DNA from 2 places in the Flavobacterium sp. B167r genome. Region 2 is predicted to be linked to the other one. Evidence: riboswitches for the same ligand, from Rfam matches in the RefSeq annotation. Region 2 holds a riboswitch; the other holds the start of a gene.

Region 1 (7,483 bases), 1.9 Mb from region 2:
CATTTTCTTTTCCAAAAGTACTTTGAAGATAATAATACCGATCGTCTAAAGCGGAGGTCAAATGCGCTGTGGTACGTCCGGTTTCTCCACTTCCTATAAAACCATCTTCAACTAAAACTACTTTTTTTCCTGCTTTCAAAAGTTTATAAGCCGTTGTCAGTCCAGCGATACCGCCTCCGATAATTAGTATTTCAGCAGTAATGTCTTGACTTGGTTTTTCGTAGGCAATTATATCGGTAGAATCAATCCAAAAAGAAACATTATCGCCCGAAGTAATGCTGCCTTCATTTATATTTTGATTTGAATTTTCCATTTTTTATTATTTAATGATGCGTAAAACATTCATTTCAAAGCTACCTAAAAACTAGAGAAGGCTTACAGATTCAATTCTAAAATTTTATAGGATTTCCAGTGCGGTTTTATGTAAGAATCAAAAGAAATAGTATAAGCTTAACCGATTTAATAATAGTTACTTAGCATAAATTGAAAATTAAATAATTATGAAAACAGTTATGAAATTAAAAATAATGATTCTGATAGTTCTGATAGGAGTATTAAGTTCGTGTAAAAAAAATGATGGTTACAGCGATGAAATAGATACTGTTATATCGCCTCTCGACAGCACAGAAAATAAAATAGACAGTGTAAAAACCGAAAATAATATTTCCACAGGGATTAACTCCACTCAAAAAAATGGATCAGAAAGTACCTCTGGGACAGGCAGCGGACCCAGCAAGCGCATCAGATGGAGCAACATATACAAGTGAATCTGGCGTGCAAAAGGATAGTATAAGACTTAAAAAAGAAAATTTCAAAAAAAAATAATCTCATTATGTAAAAAGTTGCTGAAATTGTGTAAAAATTACATTTTTTAAAAAGATTATTTTTATCAAAAGCAAATTAGAAATAATCATTTAAAAATTTAATTATGAAAACGCAGATGAGAAACTAAAGCAGCTTTTCTGATTCTTTTGATAGGATTGGCATTTTCTTCTTGCAAAAAGAGTGAAAGTGTTATAATAGATTCACATGAAAATGATAGCATTAAAAATACCTTTGATACAGTTGGACCAGATATGGATACCATTAATATGGATACAACGGCCGTAGTGAGATTAGATACTACCGCAAAATAATTATTAGGTATTAGAAATATAAAAGCTGAATCTTAATGATTCGGCTTTTTTGATTTTGGAAGAAGATAAAAGTATTTAACGAATGTTAAAAATAAAAACGTTTTTCTCTATATTTGAGAGAGAATTTAACAGTTGAAATGCCTTTTATATTGAAAAACTTTAGAAAACAATTTACTTTATTACGATAATGGAGCTAATAAATAATTTAGATCTTTTTCAGACCGTTTTTAATTCTGCACCAAATGGAATTGCAGTTTTAAGGCCTTTGTACGATAATAAAGATAAAATCGAAGATTTTTCAATATTGTTGCTCAATACTTATATTATCAACTGGATCGGTGAGAAGGATTACGCAAACAAGCGATTCAGTAAAGTTTTCTCCGAAGTAAAAGAAACTAATATTTTACAGCAGTTTATCGAGACTGCCGAAACTGGAATTACAGCCAATTTTGAACAATGGTATGGTGAAGAAACCAAAAAACTATGTTTTAGATTTACGGTTGTAAAACAAGTTGAAGTGTTGGTGGTAACAATGGAAGATGTCACCGAAAAGAAACATGCCGAAACTGCTCTTAATAATGCATTGCTTGATGCAGAAAAACAAAGAAGGCTATACAATTCTATTATAAACGGAACTCCCGATTTGGTTTACGTATTTGATCTTGATTATAAATTTACATACGCAAACAAAGCTTTGCTAACTATGTGGGGCAAATCGGCAGAAGACTCAATCGGAAAAAGATTAATTGAAAATGGTTATGAAGATTGGCATGCCGAAATGCACGAAAGAGAAATAGATACTATTGTTGCAGAAAAAAGATCAATTAGAGGAACTGTTTCTTTTCCTCATGCTGAATTGGGAATAAGAATCTATGATTACATTCTTATTCCCGTTTTTAACGAAAAAGGAGAAGTAGAGCTTGTTGCAGGAACAACACGAGACATTACTGAAAGCAAGCAAGCAGAAGAAAAACTGCAGCAAAGCGAGAATCGTTTTCGCAAAATGATTCATCAAACACCAGCTCCGACTTTAGTGCTTAAAGGTGATGATCTTATCATTGAGCAGATCAATAAACATATGCTTGAAATGATAGGTTGCGGAGAAGAAATTGTAGGCATGCGACTCATTGATGTTTTGCCAGAACTCGAAGGACAATATGTTTGGGAACAAGTTTTAAAGGTTTACAATGAAGGAATTCATTTTGATCAAAGTGAAGTTTTGGTGCCTCACAACCGTACAGGAGAATTAAAAGACTATTATTATAATTTGGCTTATCGTCCGTTAATTGAAGACGGGCAGATAACAGGAATGATACAGGTTGCGGTTGAGGTTACGCAGCAAGTCGTAGCGCGACAAAAAATGGAAGAAAGCGAAAGCCGTTTTCGAGCCTTAATCAACGCATCTTCAGATTTGGTTTATCGAATGGATTCCGATTGGATGATTATGCAAGATTTAGAAGGAGACGGACGCTTAGCTAATGAAAGAGAACGTGGAGTCAATTGGTTGGATAAATTTATCCATGCTAGCGATTTGCAGATGGCAGTTCATCTTATTTCTAAATCGATAGTAGAGAAATCTATTTTTGAAATGGAACACAGGTTTATCAATAGTGATGATTCTCTTAGATGGATTTTCTCTAGAATAGTGCCAATATTAGATGATCAAAATAAGATTATTGAATGGTTTGGAGCGTCGAGTGATATTACTTCGCAGAAAGAACTTCAAAATGTTATCGCAGAAAGCGAAGAAAGATTCAGGCAGCTTGCAGATTTGGTTCCTCAAATTATCTGGACAGCCAATTCAGAAGGTTTTGTTGATTATTACAATAGCCGCTGGTACGAATATACAGGTTTTGAAGAAGGCGAATTTGGTGATCCAAGCTGGATTTCAAAACTTCATAAAGATGATGTTTATTTAGTTTCAAAAACTTGGTACGAAAGTGTTAACGCAGGAGTTCCTTATCAGCTTGAATTTCGTTTAAAGAATGCTAATACAGGAGAATACGTTGGTTTTTAAGCAAAGCGCTTCCTATTAAAGATAAGGAAGGTATAATTACCAATTGGTTTGGTACATGCACCGATATTCATGAGCAAAAATCTATTACCGAAAAGCTTGAAATTTTGGTAGCAGAACGTACCAAAGAATTGCAAAGATCCAATGATGATTTACAGCAATTTGCGCATGTTGCTTCGCATGATTTGAAAGAACCTGTTCGAAAAATTAAAACCTTCTTAAGCCGTTTAGAAGATCATATGGAAGGACAGTTAGATGAATCTTCATCAAAATATATTGAACGAATTCATGTCGCTTCAGATCGTATGTTTAATATGATTGATGGTGTGCTGGCATATTCTAAAATAAATGCCGATTCGCAAAAAACAACAATAGTCGATTTAAATGAAGTCATTAAAAATATAGAAACCGATCTTGAAATTGCGCTCCAACAAACCAATGGTAAAATTTATTTTGAAAGCTTCCAATTCTAGAAGGAGCATCTGTGTTGTTATATCAGCTGTTTTATAACTTGATTAATAATTCTATAAAATTTGCTCAAGAAAACGTTCCGCCACAAGTTAGCATAACGGCTACAGAACAAATTGAAGACGGAAATAAAGTAGCTATAATTACAGTAGAAGATAACGGAATTGGTTTTGATCTTGATCAAACAAGACGTATTTTTGAAACGTTTACTCGTTTAAATTCTAAAGATCGCTACGAAGGAACAGGTTTAGGTTTGTCACTTTGTAAAAAAATAGCCGAACGTCACGGCGGAAGTATTACCGCAACTGGAATTGCTGATAAAGGTGCCATTTTTATTATAACACTGCCATTTGAACAAAAAATAAAAGACATTTAATTATGGAAGGGAAGATGATTTATTAGCTGATGATGATACAGATGATACAGAAATGTTTTGCGAAGCATTGGCTGAAATCGACGACAGTATTGTTTGCCATTGTTCGGAAAACGGTAGTGGAGTGCTGAATATGTTGAAAGATCAAAATAAAATTCCAAGGGTTTTTTTCTGGATTTAAATATGCCAATAATGAATGGCTGGGAATGTTTGAAGAAATTAAAACAAGAGGAACGTTATAAAGATATTCCTGTAATTATGATTTCGACCTCTTCGCATAAAAATGACATGGACACTGCCGCCAATCTTGGAGCGGTCTGCTATTTTGTGAAACCGAATACTTTTAAAGACCTCAAACAAGTGTTGGGATTAATTACTTCAAATCTTGAAAACGGATTAAAAGAATCGCTTCCAAATCTGGAAAAGAACAAATATCTACATGTTTTTCTTTGAGAATAAAGATTACATTTCAATAAAAAGTATGAATTTCTTTTATAAAAAATATATGATTTTAAAACAACAATTTGTTTTAAAGTGTTGATTTGTATGGTTTTGTAATGATGTAAAAGTGTTTCTAAATAAAAATTTAAAAAATCACAATTTAAATTATACTAATTCGGTAGAATTAATATATATTTGTATCACAGAAAATTTAAATAATGATACTTATCCAGAAAGACTGAGGGAATAGGCCCATTGATGTCTTAGCAACCTGTTGCCAAATAAGGTGCTAAATCCTTCCGCTCTGTGCGGGTAGATAAGAAAGATTTCTCCGTAAATCTGTTTAAGTTCATCCATATTAAAATCTTTATTATGAAAGCAGAATCTATTTTGTACAGCGGTTATGAACTCTTGAATTCCATTTTTGAAAAAAACAGCTTTGCCTTTTTCTGAATGCGAAGACGATAATCTTTCCCAGATTCCCTTTATAAAATAATAATAACGCTAATGGCTTTTGTCATTGGCCTGAAATTCTTTTGTCTAATCTTAAACTAAAAATAAAATGAAAAAAATACTATTAGGTTTTGCTTTGCTTCTTGGAGCTTTTCAAACTCAAGCTCAGGAAAATAATCTGCAGTTAAAAGGAACTGTTGTCGATACTGTGGCACAATACGTTTACTTGCAGAAGTTTCACAATAAAATGTTTACCACGATTGATTCGGCTAAAGTAAAAGACGGAAATTTTAGTTTTAAAACAAAAGTAAAAACACCAGAATTATACGGATTGAGTGTAAATACAGAAAGTTCGCCTTTGTATATTTTTCTTGAAAAAGACCCAATCACAGTAAAACTAAATCCGAAGAAATATTACACGGGTTCTGTGGTTGAAGGTTCGGCTTCTCAAGATTTATTCGAAACTTATAAAAAGACAAAAGACGTTGAAATCAGCAAATTCATAACAGAACATCCAAAATCGATTGTTCGGCTTATGTGCTGTACAGAAATTGGTCATACAGATTATCGCCAGAGCAAATCACTCAAAATATTGCTTTATTAGATAAAAGCCTTCAAAATATCACTTACGTGAAAGAACTAAAAGAACTGGTTACCGTTTTAGACGGATTGGCAGTTGGTAAAAAAGCCCCTGATTTTACCGCTAAAGATCCAGATGGAAAACCAGTTCGCCTTTATGAAAATTTAAAAGGATACACTTTGGTAGATTTTTGGGCATCTTGGTGTGGTCCATGCCGAAAAGAGAATCCGAATATCGTTGCTGCTTACAAAGAATACCATGATAAAGGATTCAACATTGTAGCAATTTCTTTAGACAAAAAGAAAGAAAATTGGATTAAAGGAATTCAAGACGATAATCTAACATGGACACACGTTTCTGATTTGCTTTTCTGGAACAGCGCCGTTGCCAAATTATACGGAGTGAGAGCAATTCCTGGAAATTATTTAATTGATTCTAAAGGAATAATCGTTGCGAAAAACCTGCATGGAGAAGAATTGCAATCGACCTTAAAATCACTTTTGGAGAATAAAATTTGATAAAGAAAACACACACAATACAATTAAGTTAATTTAAAATGATAAGGATATGAATGCTATTGAGCCAACAACAAAACCAACAGAATCTGAGTGTTACTTCTCTAAATTTAGAGAAAATACGGTAGGAATCAATCATATTTTCGAATCGGTTTATGGAGAACAAAATCTAGTTTATGCAGACTGGGTTGCCAGCGGAAGATTATACGCTCCGATTGAAGATATAATGCTCAATAAAATTGGTCCAATGATAGCCAATACACATTCATTTTCAAGTCAGACGGGAAAAACGTCTACTTATGCTTATCAGCATGCAAGAGATATTATTAAAAAAGCGGTTAATGCCAGTTCATCAGATGTTTTGGTAACTACAGGAAGCGGAATGACAGCTGCTTTATCCAAACTTCAGCGCATTATTGGCGTGAGAAGAAACTACGAATCTGAAATAGATAAACCAGTAGTTTTTATTACGCACATGGAGCATCATTCAAACCAAGTTCCGTGGTACGAAATTAATGCAGATGTTGTAATTCTTCCTCCAGATGAAAATAACTTAGTTGATCCAAAAGTTCTTTCGGATGAAATTAAAAAATATGCTGATAGAAGTTTGAAAATTGGTTCGTTTACAGCTTGTTCGAATGTTACAGGAATTATTACGCCGTATCACGAATTAGCCAAAATCATGCACCAAAACGGCGGACTTTGTTTTGTAGATTTTGCAGCTTCGGCGCCGTATGTCAAAATCGATATGCATCCAAAAGATCCAGAAGAACAATTGGATGCGATTTTCTTTTCGCCTCATAAATTCTTGGGCGGACCAGGAACATGCGGTATTTTGGTTTTCGATGAAAAATTATATCAATCTGATTTTCCTGATAATCCAGGCGGGGGAAACGTAAAATGGACCAATCCATTAGGGAAATATTGTTATAGCGATGTCATTGAAGTTAGGGAAGATGGCGGAACTCCAGGTTTTCTGCAAGTGATTAGAACCGCTTTGGCTTTAGAGCTAAAAGAACAAATGGGTGTGGAGAACATCAAAAAAAGAGAAGAAGAATTGCTTGATCTTTGTTTTTCAAGACTTCAGAAAATAGAAGGATTATCAATTTTAGGAGATTTAACAACAGAACGAATTGGCTGTGTTTCTTTTGTGATTGAAGATATTCACTACAATTTGATTGTTAGACTTTTAAATGACCGTTTCGGAATTCAGGTTCGTGGCGGCTGGTCGTGTGCCAGTACGTATGCGCATTATCTTTTTAATATCAATGAAAAAAAATCGGCTGAAATTACAAATGAATTATTGCAGCGAAATCAGACCAATAAACCGGGTTGGGTTCGTTTGTCATTGCACCCAATTATGAGTAATGAAGAGCTTTTTTATATCTGCGATGCGATTGAAAAAGTAGCTCTGAATTATAAAAAATGGAAGAAAGATTATGAATATAATTCGGTTTCAAATGAATTTGAAAATCCGAAGATTAAAGATAACATCGAAAGAGA
Region 2 (7,483 bases):
GTCATTCAAGATTTCGTAATCAGAAATGATTTTGCATTTAGTTTTAACGAAACCAAAAGGGTTGGCGATTTGCATGTGCCAAAATCTATTGTTGATGCAGGAGGTGATCCTTATATTTATTCATTCTTCCCAGAATCAAGCCGAGTATATTTAGAAGAAGCAATTCCGAAATTGAAAGCTAATTTGATGACGACTTTCAGTATTAAAAAACTGGACATTTATTTAAGAAACAGTTATTTCGGAAAAGTAACAGATCCAGGAGCAACAGATGTTAATCTAGACGGATTTTCTTCTGTATACGAACATCCAGAATACAGCGCAAAATTGGTGACCGATTTGTCTTTAGGATATCAGATCAATGAGCATTTTAGAGCAACAATTGGAGTTAATAATATAGGAGATGTTTATCCAGACAGAAATAATCCTTCAACTCCGGCATTTACAAACACAACTCCAACTTTGTCTCCAGCGCCAAGTACAGATTTGACAAATGCGAATCAGTTTGCGTATTCAAGAGCGGTTTCTCAATTTGGATTGAACGGAAGATTTGGATTTGCTCGTTTGAGCTTTAAATTCTAATTAAAATAATTTCTTTCAAGTCTTTATTTAAAAGGCTTGAAAGAGATTTCAAAAAAATAAAACACAAAAAATTTGATTTTAATTTGGTGGTTTAAAAATATTTACTACTTTTACTCTATAGAAATAGTCGAGTTTAAAAAATAAGATTAATTAATACAAAAATGAAAGCAATAGCAAAAAGAAATATGATGTGTTGTAAGATGATGCAAATGTGCATCCCAACTTGCTGTTGCCAAAAGTGAAAGAGAAAATCTTTGTTATAGTTAAACTATAAGCCCTTTTGGTCGCCATCCGAAAGGGCTTTTTTATTTCCAAATCATTTAAAATTAAAAAATCATGAAAACATTAAATTCAATCGCAATAGAATATTTATTAAGAAACAATTCTCAAAATAACGACAATACATCTGAAGAAGTAAAAAGAGAAATTTCAAGAATAAACGCAGAACAGAATAAAAGTCAAAAATCATTACTGTTTCAAATGTATGAACTAGAGGAAGAAGCAGATGAATTTTTCGCTTAATCTAAATTCAATAGCAATTTCTAAAAGCAAACTACAATATATACGTATTAACAATATTAAAAAAACTAAGAAATCATGAGTACACAAAAATTTGCAACAAACGCATTACACGCAGGCCACGACGTTACTAAAAATTCAGGAACAAGAGCTGTGCCAATTTATCAGACATCATCATATGTATTTAACAGCGCAGATCATGCAGCCAATTTGTTTGGTCTTGCCGAAGCTGGATTTATTTACACAAGATTAAATAACCCAACAAACGATATTTTAGAACAACGTTTGGCAGCATTAGAAGGCGGAATTGGAGCTGTTGTTACGGCTTCTGGAGCATCGGCAATTTCTACAACATTATTAACTTTATTAAAAGCAGGAGATCACATCGTAGCTTCAAACAGTTTGTATGGAGGAACTTATAATCTTCTTAAAGTTACGTTGCCAAGATTAGGAATCACAACAACTTTTGTTGATCCTTCAAAACCTGAAAATTTTACTAAAGCAGCTAAAGAAAATACACGAGCTTTCTTTGTAGAATCTCTTGGAAATCCAAAATTAGATGTGCTCGATTTAAAAGCAATTTCGGCAGAAGCCAAAGCCTTCAAAGTGCCATTTATAGTAGATAATACAGTTGCGACACCTTATTTATTAAACCCAATTAAATATGGTGCCGATATTGTTATTCATTCCTTAACTAAATATATCGCAGGAAACGGAACTTCATTAGGAGGCGTTATCATTGATGCTGGAAACTTTGACTGGGCAAACGGAAAATTTCCTGAATTTACCGAGCCATCTGCAGGATACCACGGATTAGTATATCATGAAGCCTTAGGAAATGCAGCTTTTATAGCAAAAGCTCGTATTGAAGGTCTACGTGATTTTGGTGCTGCTTTGAGTCCATTTAATGCTTTTCAGATTATTCAAGGGCTAGAAACGCTTCCAATTCGAATTAAGAAACATAGTGAAAATGCTTTGGCTCTGGCCGAATGGTTAGAAAAACAAGAAGAGGTGGTTTGGGTAAATTATCCAGGCTTAAAATCTAGTAAATACAACGCTTTAGCGAAAGAATATTTGCCAGAAGGACAAAGTGGCGTTATCACTTTTGGATTAAAAGGAGGTTTTGACGCTGCGAAAAAAGTAGTAGACGATACCAAATTATTCTCTCTGTTAGCCAATATTGGTGATACAAAATCACTAATTATTCACCCAGCGAGTACTACGCACCAGCAATTAACAGATGAAGAGCAAGTAGAAACAGGAGTTTCTAAAGACTTAATTCGTTTGTCTGTAGGAATTGAAGATATTGAAGATTTGATTGCAGATCTGCAAACTGTTTTTGAGAGCGTTTCGCTTTCTCAATACAGCATCAATAAAAATTAGGTTTTTTTGTTTTTTGTTTGAAAAATTGCCTTTAGCGAGTGGTTTTGCTAAAGGTAATTTTTTATGAAAAGCATCATTATAAAAAATTGAACCATATAAGTTATATAAGTTCATTTAAATAAAGACGAATTTCTTTGCATATAAATTGTAACGCAAGGAATTAAATGAACTTATATAACTTATATGGTTAAAAAAAAACAGAAATTATGTCAAAGCTTAAAATAAACATTATCCTTTTCGGAATTGGAAATATCGGAAGTACTTTGATTAATCAAATTGTTGAAAGTCAGGAGTTTTTTCTTGAAAGTAAAAATGTTGATTTTCATTTTCCGATAATAACCAATTCGACGGTTGCTTTTTTTGAAAAAGAAGGCGTTGGCTATGCTTGGGAAACCAATTTTAGACAATTGGCAGTTCCTTTTAAAGTAGAAGATATTGTTGAATTTGCACAAGAAAATGAATTCGAAAACTTGATTGCCGTAGATGCAACAGCCAGCGATGAATTGGTGAAGCATTACAACACGTTAGTCAAAAACGGATTTAATATTGTGGCGGTAAATAAAAAAGCTAATACGCTTCCAATCAATTTATACAAAGAACTTCGAGCCGATCTTAAAAAGTACGACAAAGAGTTTTTGTATGAAACCTCAGTAGAAACAGGAATTCCGGTTTTGCAGACCTTAAGAGATTTGTATTATTCGGGCGAAAAGATCACGAAGATTCGAGGTGTTTTCTCTGATAATCTGAGTTATGTCTTTAATCGATTTTCATCGGAAGACATTTCGTTTTCATCTGTTTTAAAAGATGCAAGCCTTTTAGGCTTAATGAAATCGAATTTTAAAGAAGATCTTTCAGGAAACGATACAGCGAGAAAGCTTTTGATATTGGCTAGAGAAATAGGAAAAGATTTTGAGCTTTCAGACATTAAAATCAAATCTTTTATAACCGAAGAACATTTAGAAAGAAACGGAGTATTAAATAAAGAGGCTGTAGATAAAGCTTTTAAAATCACCAAAATTACTCAAGCCGAAAATCATGTGCTAAGATATGTTGGCGAGTTTGATGTAGAAAAAGGCACTTTAGAAGTTAAATTGATTTCGGAACCAGTAGATTCTCCAATCGGCCAATTAAAAGGATCTGACACCATTTTTGAAATTTTTACAAAATCTTATGCAAATGTTCCGCTTGTAATTCAGAGTGCTCCAGCATGTAAGCAGGCAATTTCGAGAGGAATTATAACCGATATTCTAAAAGTTGCCGAAAGAATTAGAAATAAAGAGACTGTTTTGTCTTAATTCTCTCAAAAATAGAAAAATATAACTGATGTTCTTTGATAAACTGATTTGTTAAGGAAGTTTAGAAAGCAAAAAGCACTGATTTCTTGATTGTTTTAGTCATATTTATCTTTCAATTTGTTTTGTAAGATGTTTTTTGTCGTTAAAAAACACAATTTTAACGATTTTTGTAATTAAATTCTTGAATTTTATTTGTGTAATAAGAAAAATATTTGCATATTTGTTATACCCAAAAACTACTAGAAATAAATGAACTTAAAAGTCAACAAAATGTTTTGTGCCATTTCGGTTAAGACCGAGGCGGGGGTGTCTATTGCTTAAAAAATTGTAAGAATACAATAATAATATAGTAAAAGCCTCCTAAGAAATATTAGGAGGCTTTTTAATTTAACAGAAATGCAGAATTTTAAAATACAATATAAATCACAGATGAATAAATCCTTACAGATAAACAAGATGTTTACTGTCGCGCTTATTTGCGCGTACGTCTGTTGATACTAAAAGCATAAATGAGTTTGAAAAACTTAAACCCTTTTGGTATCTAAAAATCCAAAAGGGTTTTTTTATTCCAGAAAATGATTTAACAAAAAGATAAAAGAGAAATAAAGATTATAAAACACAACTTAACTAAAACTTAATATCATGAGCAAATTGAACTACTTCGCAGAAAAAATTTCTAAATTGAAAAACAGAAGGACAAAAAATAGTAATCCGCCGCCAACAAATGAATTGGCTCACCCAAGCTTTGGAATTACAGAAGATAAAGGTAGTGCCAAAAAAGCACCAAACTCTTTATTGTTTTTGATGTATTCAAAAGAAAATGAAACGCTTTTTATCTAAAGAAAAGTATCATATATTAGGGTAAAACCTGCTTAATTTTACTGTGCATTTTTGTTCGGTAATTTTTTGCGTATAATAGTTTTTCTAGATTTAGTCTCAGAAATTTAACAAACACTTTTAGATAAAATTTGTTTGTTAGAGAAAATAGTAGTTAATTTGCACTCGTTAAGTTCAAACAAATATTGAAATGTTATAAAGAAAGGACGAGGGATTAGACCCGATGAAGCCTTAGCAACCCTTCGGTAAAACGAAGAAGGTGCTACATTCTACCATGCCAAACATGGAAAGATAACAACAAGATTTTTTCTAGTTAAACCTAGTTTTTTCTTTCTAATATTTCCATATACAAATCAATAATACAACAGATTTGAAATTGGAAAATATACCAAATCCCATTATAATTCAAGATTTTATCACAGAAAGTGGTGCATCTTATCATTCTATACCGTTAAATTTTACGCTTGCAGGACAGCCGTTGCACAGCGCGCCTATTGTTTTGGTTAATCATGCCTTAACAGGGAACTCACAGGTAACTGGCGAAAATGGCTGGTGGAATGACTTAATTGGCGAAGGTAAAACCATCGATACTGCTGTTTATACCGTTTTAGCCTTTGATATTCCTGGAAACGGAAGCGATTCTTTCTTAATCAATAATTATTTAGATTTTACTACCAGAGACATTGCAAGAATATTTATTGAAGGTGTAAAGGCTTTAAATATCGAAAGGCTTTTTGCCATTATCGGAGGTTCTGTCGGAGGTGGAATTGCTTGGGAAATTTTAGCTTTAGCGCCAAACATCACAGAAAATCTTATTCCGATTGCGAGCGATTGGAAATCTACCGACTGGCTTATTGCAAATTGCTTTTTGCAAGAGCAAATTTTAAACAATTCTTCAAAACCAATCGAAGATGCAAGAATTCATGCGATGCTTTGTTATCGTTCGCCAGAATCATTCAAACAAAAATTCCAGCGTACCATCAATCAAGATCTTTTGATTTTTAATATTGAAAGCTGGTTGGAGCATCACGGAAAAAAATTGCAGAAAAGATTTCAATTATCTTCTTATAAATTAATGAATCAGTTGCTTAAAACAATTGATATCACTAGGAATAGTGAAAGTTTTGAAGAATTAATGTCTAAAACAGAAGCATCAATTCATATTGTCGGAATCAATTCGGATTTGTTTTTTACAGCAAAAGAAAACGTAGAAACCTACGAAGAATTGAAGAAGTTCAAAGACAATGTTTTCTATAGCGAAATTGATTCGGTTCACGGACATGACGCTTTTTTAATCGAGTACAAACAATTAGATCATTTACTTGCCGACATTTTTAAGGCAGAAACAATAAAGAAATAAAATGAAAGTATTAAAATTTGGAGGTAAATCGTTAGCAAACGGAGAAGGACTTAATAAAGTTGTTTCTATCATTTCAGATAAAGTAAATCAAGGTGAAAAAATTGCCGTTGTGGTTTCTGCGCGCGGAAATGCGACAGACGAATTGGAATTTATCTTAAGCATCGCTGTTAAAAATGGCAGTTATAAAGAATTATTAGAGAATTTTAAAAAATATCAGATATCAGATTACCCGAAAGTTGATTTGTCAGAAGAATTTAACGTCTTAGATAAACTTTTTGAAGGTGTAAGCTTAATTGGAGATTACAGCAAAAAAATCAAAGATCAGATTTTATCGAAAGGAGAATTGCTTTCGGCTAAATTATTAACGGCTATTTTATTGGAAAAAGGAATTCCAGCAAACTTCGTTGATACGAGAGAGTTATTGAAAACCGATTCTAAATTTGGCGATGCACAGCCTTTGGAGCAGCTTTCAAAGAAAAATGTAGTCAATTATTTTAAAGAACATAACGGAGAAACGGTTAATATAGTTACAGGTTTCATTGGATCTAACAACAACAACGACACAACTACTTTAGGTAGAAATGGCAGTAACTATACCGCTTCGTTAATCGCAAATTATTTAAATGCTGAAGAATTGCAAAACTTCACGCACGTAGACGGAATTTACACTGCAAATCCTGATTTGGTTGCAGATGCTAAGAAAATCGAATATTTATCGTTTAATGAAGCAAATGAGCTGGCAAATTTCGGCGCAACGATTCTTCATGCCAAAACGATTATTCCTTTGTTGGAAAAGAATATTCCGTTACGAATTTTAAATACTTTCAATCACGAAAACCGTGGAACTTTAATCACTTCAGATTCTTCTAAAGAAGGAATTAAAACGCTTTCAGTTTTAGAAAACGTATCATTAGTAAATCTTGAAGGACGAGGATTACTTGGAAAATCAGGAGTTGATGCCCGAATTTTTAAAGTAATGGGCGATCATAATATCAGTGTGAGTATCATTTCGCAAGGTTCTTCAGAAAGAGGAATCGGACTTGTGGTTGCAACTGAAAAAGCGACGCTTGCAATGGTCGAATTAGAAAAAGAATTCGAAAATGACTTTTATTCTAAAGATGTTAATCAGATTACGGTAACAGATAATGTATCGGTAATTTCGATTATTGGTCAGGATTTGAGCACTTTCCATAAACCTTACACCGCCTTAATCAAAAATAAAATTGTTCCGATTTTGTTCAACAATACGGTTACGGGTAAAAACGTGAGTTTGGTTGTGAAGAAAGAAGAATTGAACAAAGCTTTAAATGTAATTCATGGCGAAATTTTCGGTGTTTCTAAAAAGATCAACATTGCAATTTTCGGCCACGGATTAGTTGGAGGAACTTTGATCAATCAGATTTTAGAGTCGGCTTCAGCGATTGAAAAACGTAAAGATGTTAAGCTAAATGTTTTCGCTATAGCGAATTCAAAAAAGCTCCTTTTGAATAAATATGGCGTTACTAACAGT

What was found. A riboswitch is a leader RNA that binds a small molecule or an ion and turns the genes downstream of it on or off. The one in region 2 is predicted to bind S-adenosylmethionine.
Region 1: it holds a riboswitch for S-adenosylmethionine, as region 2 does, so the genes downstream of both, QLQ96_RS22220 (DUF4369 domain-containing protein) here and QLQ96_RS07275 (alpha/beta fold hydrolase) in region 2, are expected to answer to the same signal.

The regions. Positions count from the first base shown of each region.
Region 1 is NZ_CP124859.1:5,100,102-5,107,584, reverse strand. It holds gene QLQ96_RS22250 (FAD-dependent oxidoreductase) at 1-313, opposite strand, end outside; gene QLQ96_RS22245 (hypothetical protein) at 694-825, shown strand; gene QLQ96_RS22240 (PAS domain-containing protein) at 1,324-3,153, shown strand; gene QLQ96_RS22235 (sensor histidine kinase) at 3,258-3,623, shown strand; gene QLQ96_RS22230 (sensor histidine kinase) at 3,662-3,994, shown strand; gene QLQ96_RS22225 (response regulator) at 4,184-4,444, shown strand; SAM riboswitch class I at 4,655-4,755, shown strand; gene QLQ96_RS22220 (DUF4369 domain-containing protein) at 4,995-5,489, shown strand; gene QLQ96_RS22215 (peroxiredoxin family protein) at 5,516-5,983, shown strand; gene QLQ96_RS22210 (aminotransferase class V-fold PLP-dependent enzyme) at 6,033-7,483, shown strand, end outside.
Region 2 is NZ_CP124859.1:1,600,515-1,607,997, forward strand. It holds gene QLQ96_RS07250 (TonB-dependent receptor plug domain-containing protein) at 1-579, shown strand, start outside; gene QLQ96_RS07255 (hypothetical protein) at 916-1,101, shown strand; gene QLQ96_RS07260 (O-acetylhomoserine aminocarboxypropyltransferase/cysteine synthase family protein) at 1,177-2,481, shown strand; gene QLQ96_RS07265 (homoserine dehydrogenase family protein) at 2,688-3,776, shown strand; gene QLQ96_RS07270 (hypothetical protein) at 4,419-4,616, shown strand; SAM riboswitch class I at 4,804-4,911, shown strand; gene QLQ96_RS07275 (alpha/beta fold hydrolase) at 4,990-5,973, shown strand; gene thrA (bifunctional aspartate kinase/homoserine dehydrogenase I) at 5,975-7,483, shown strand, end outside.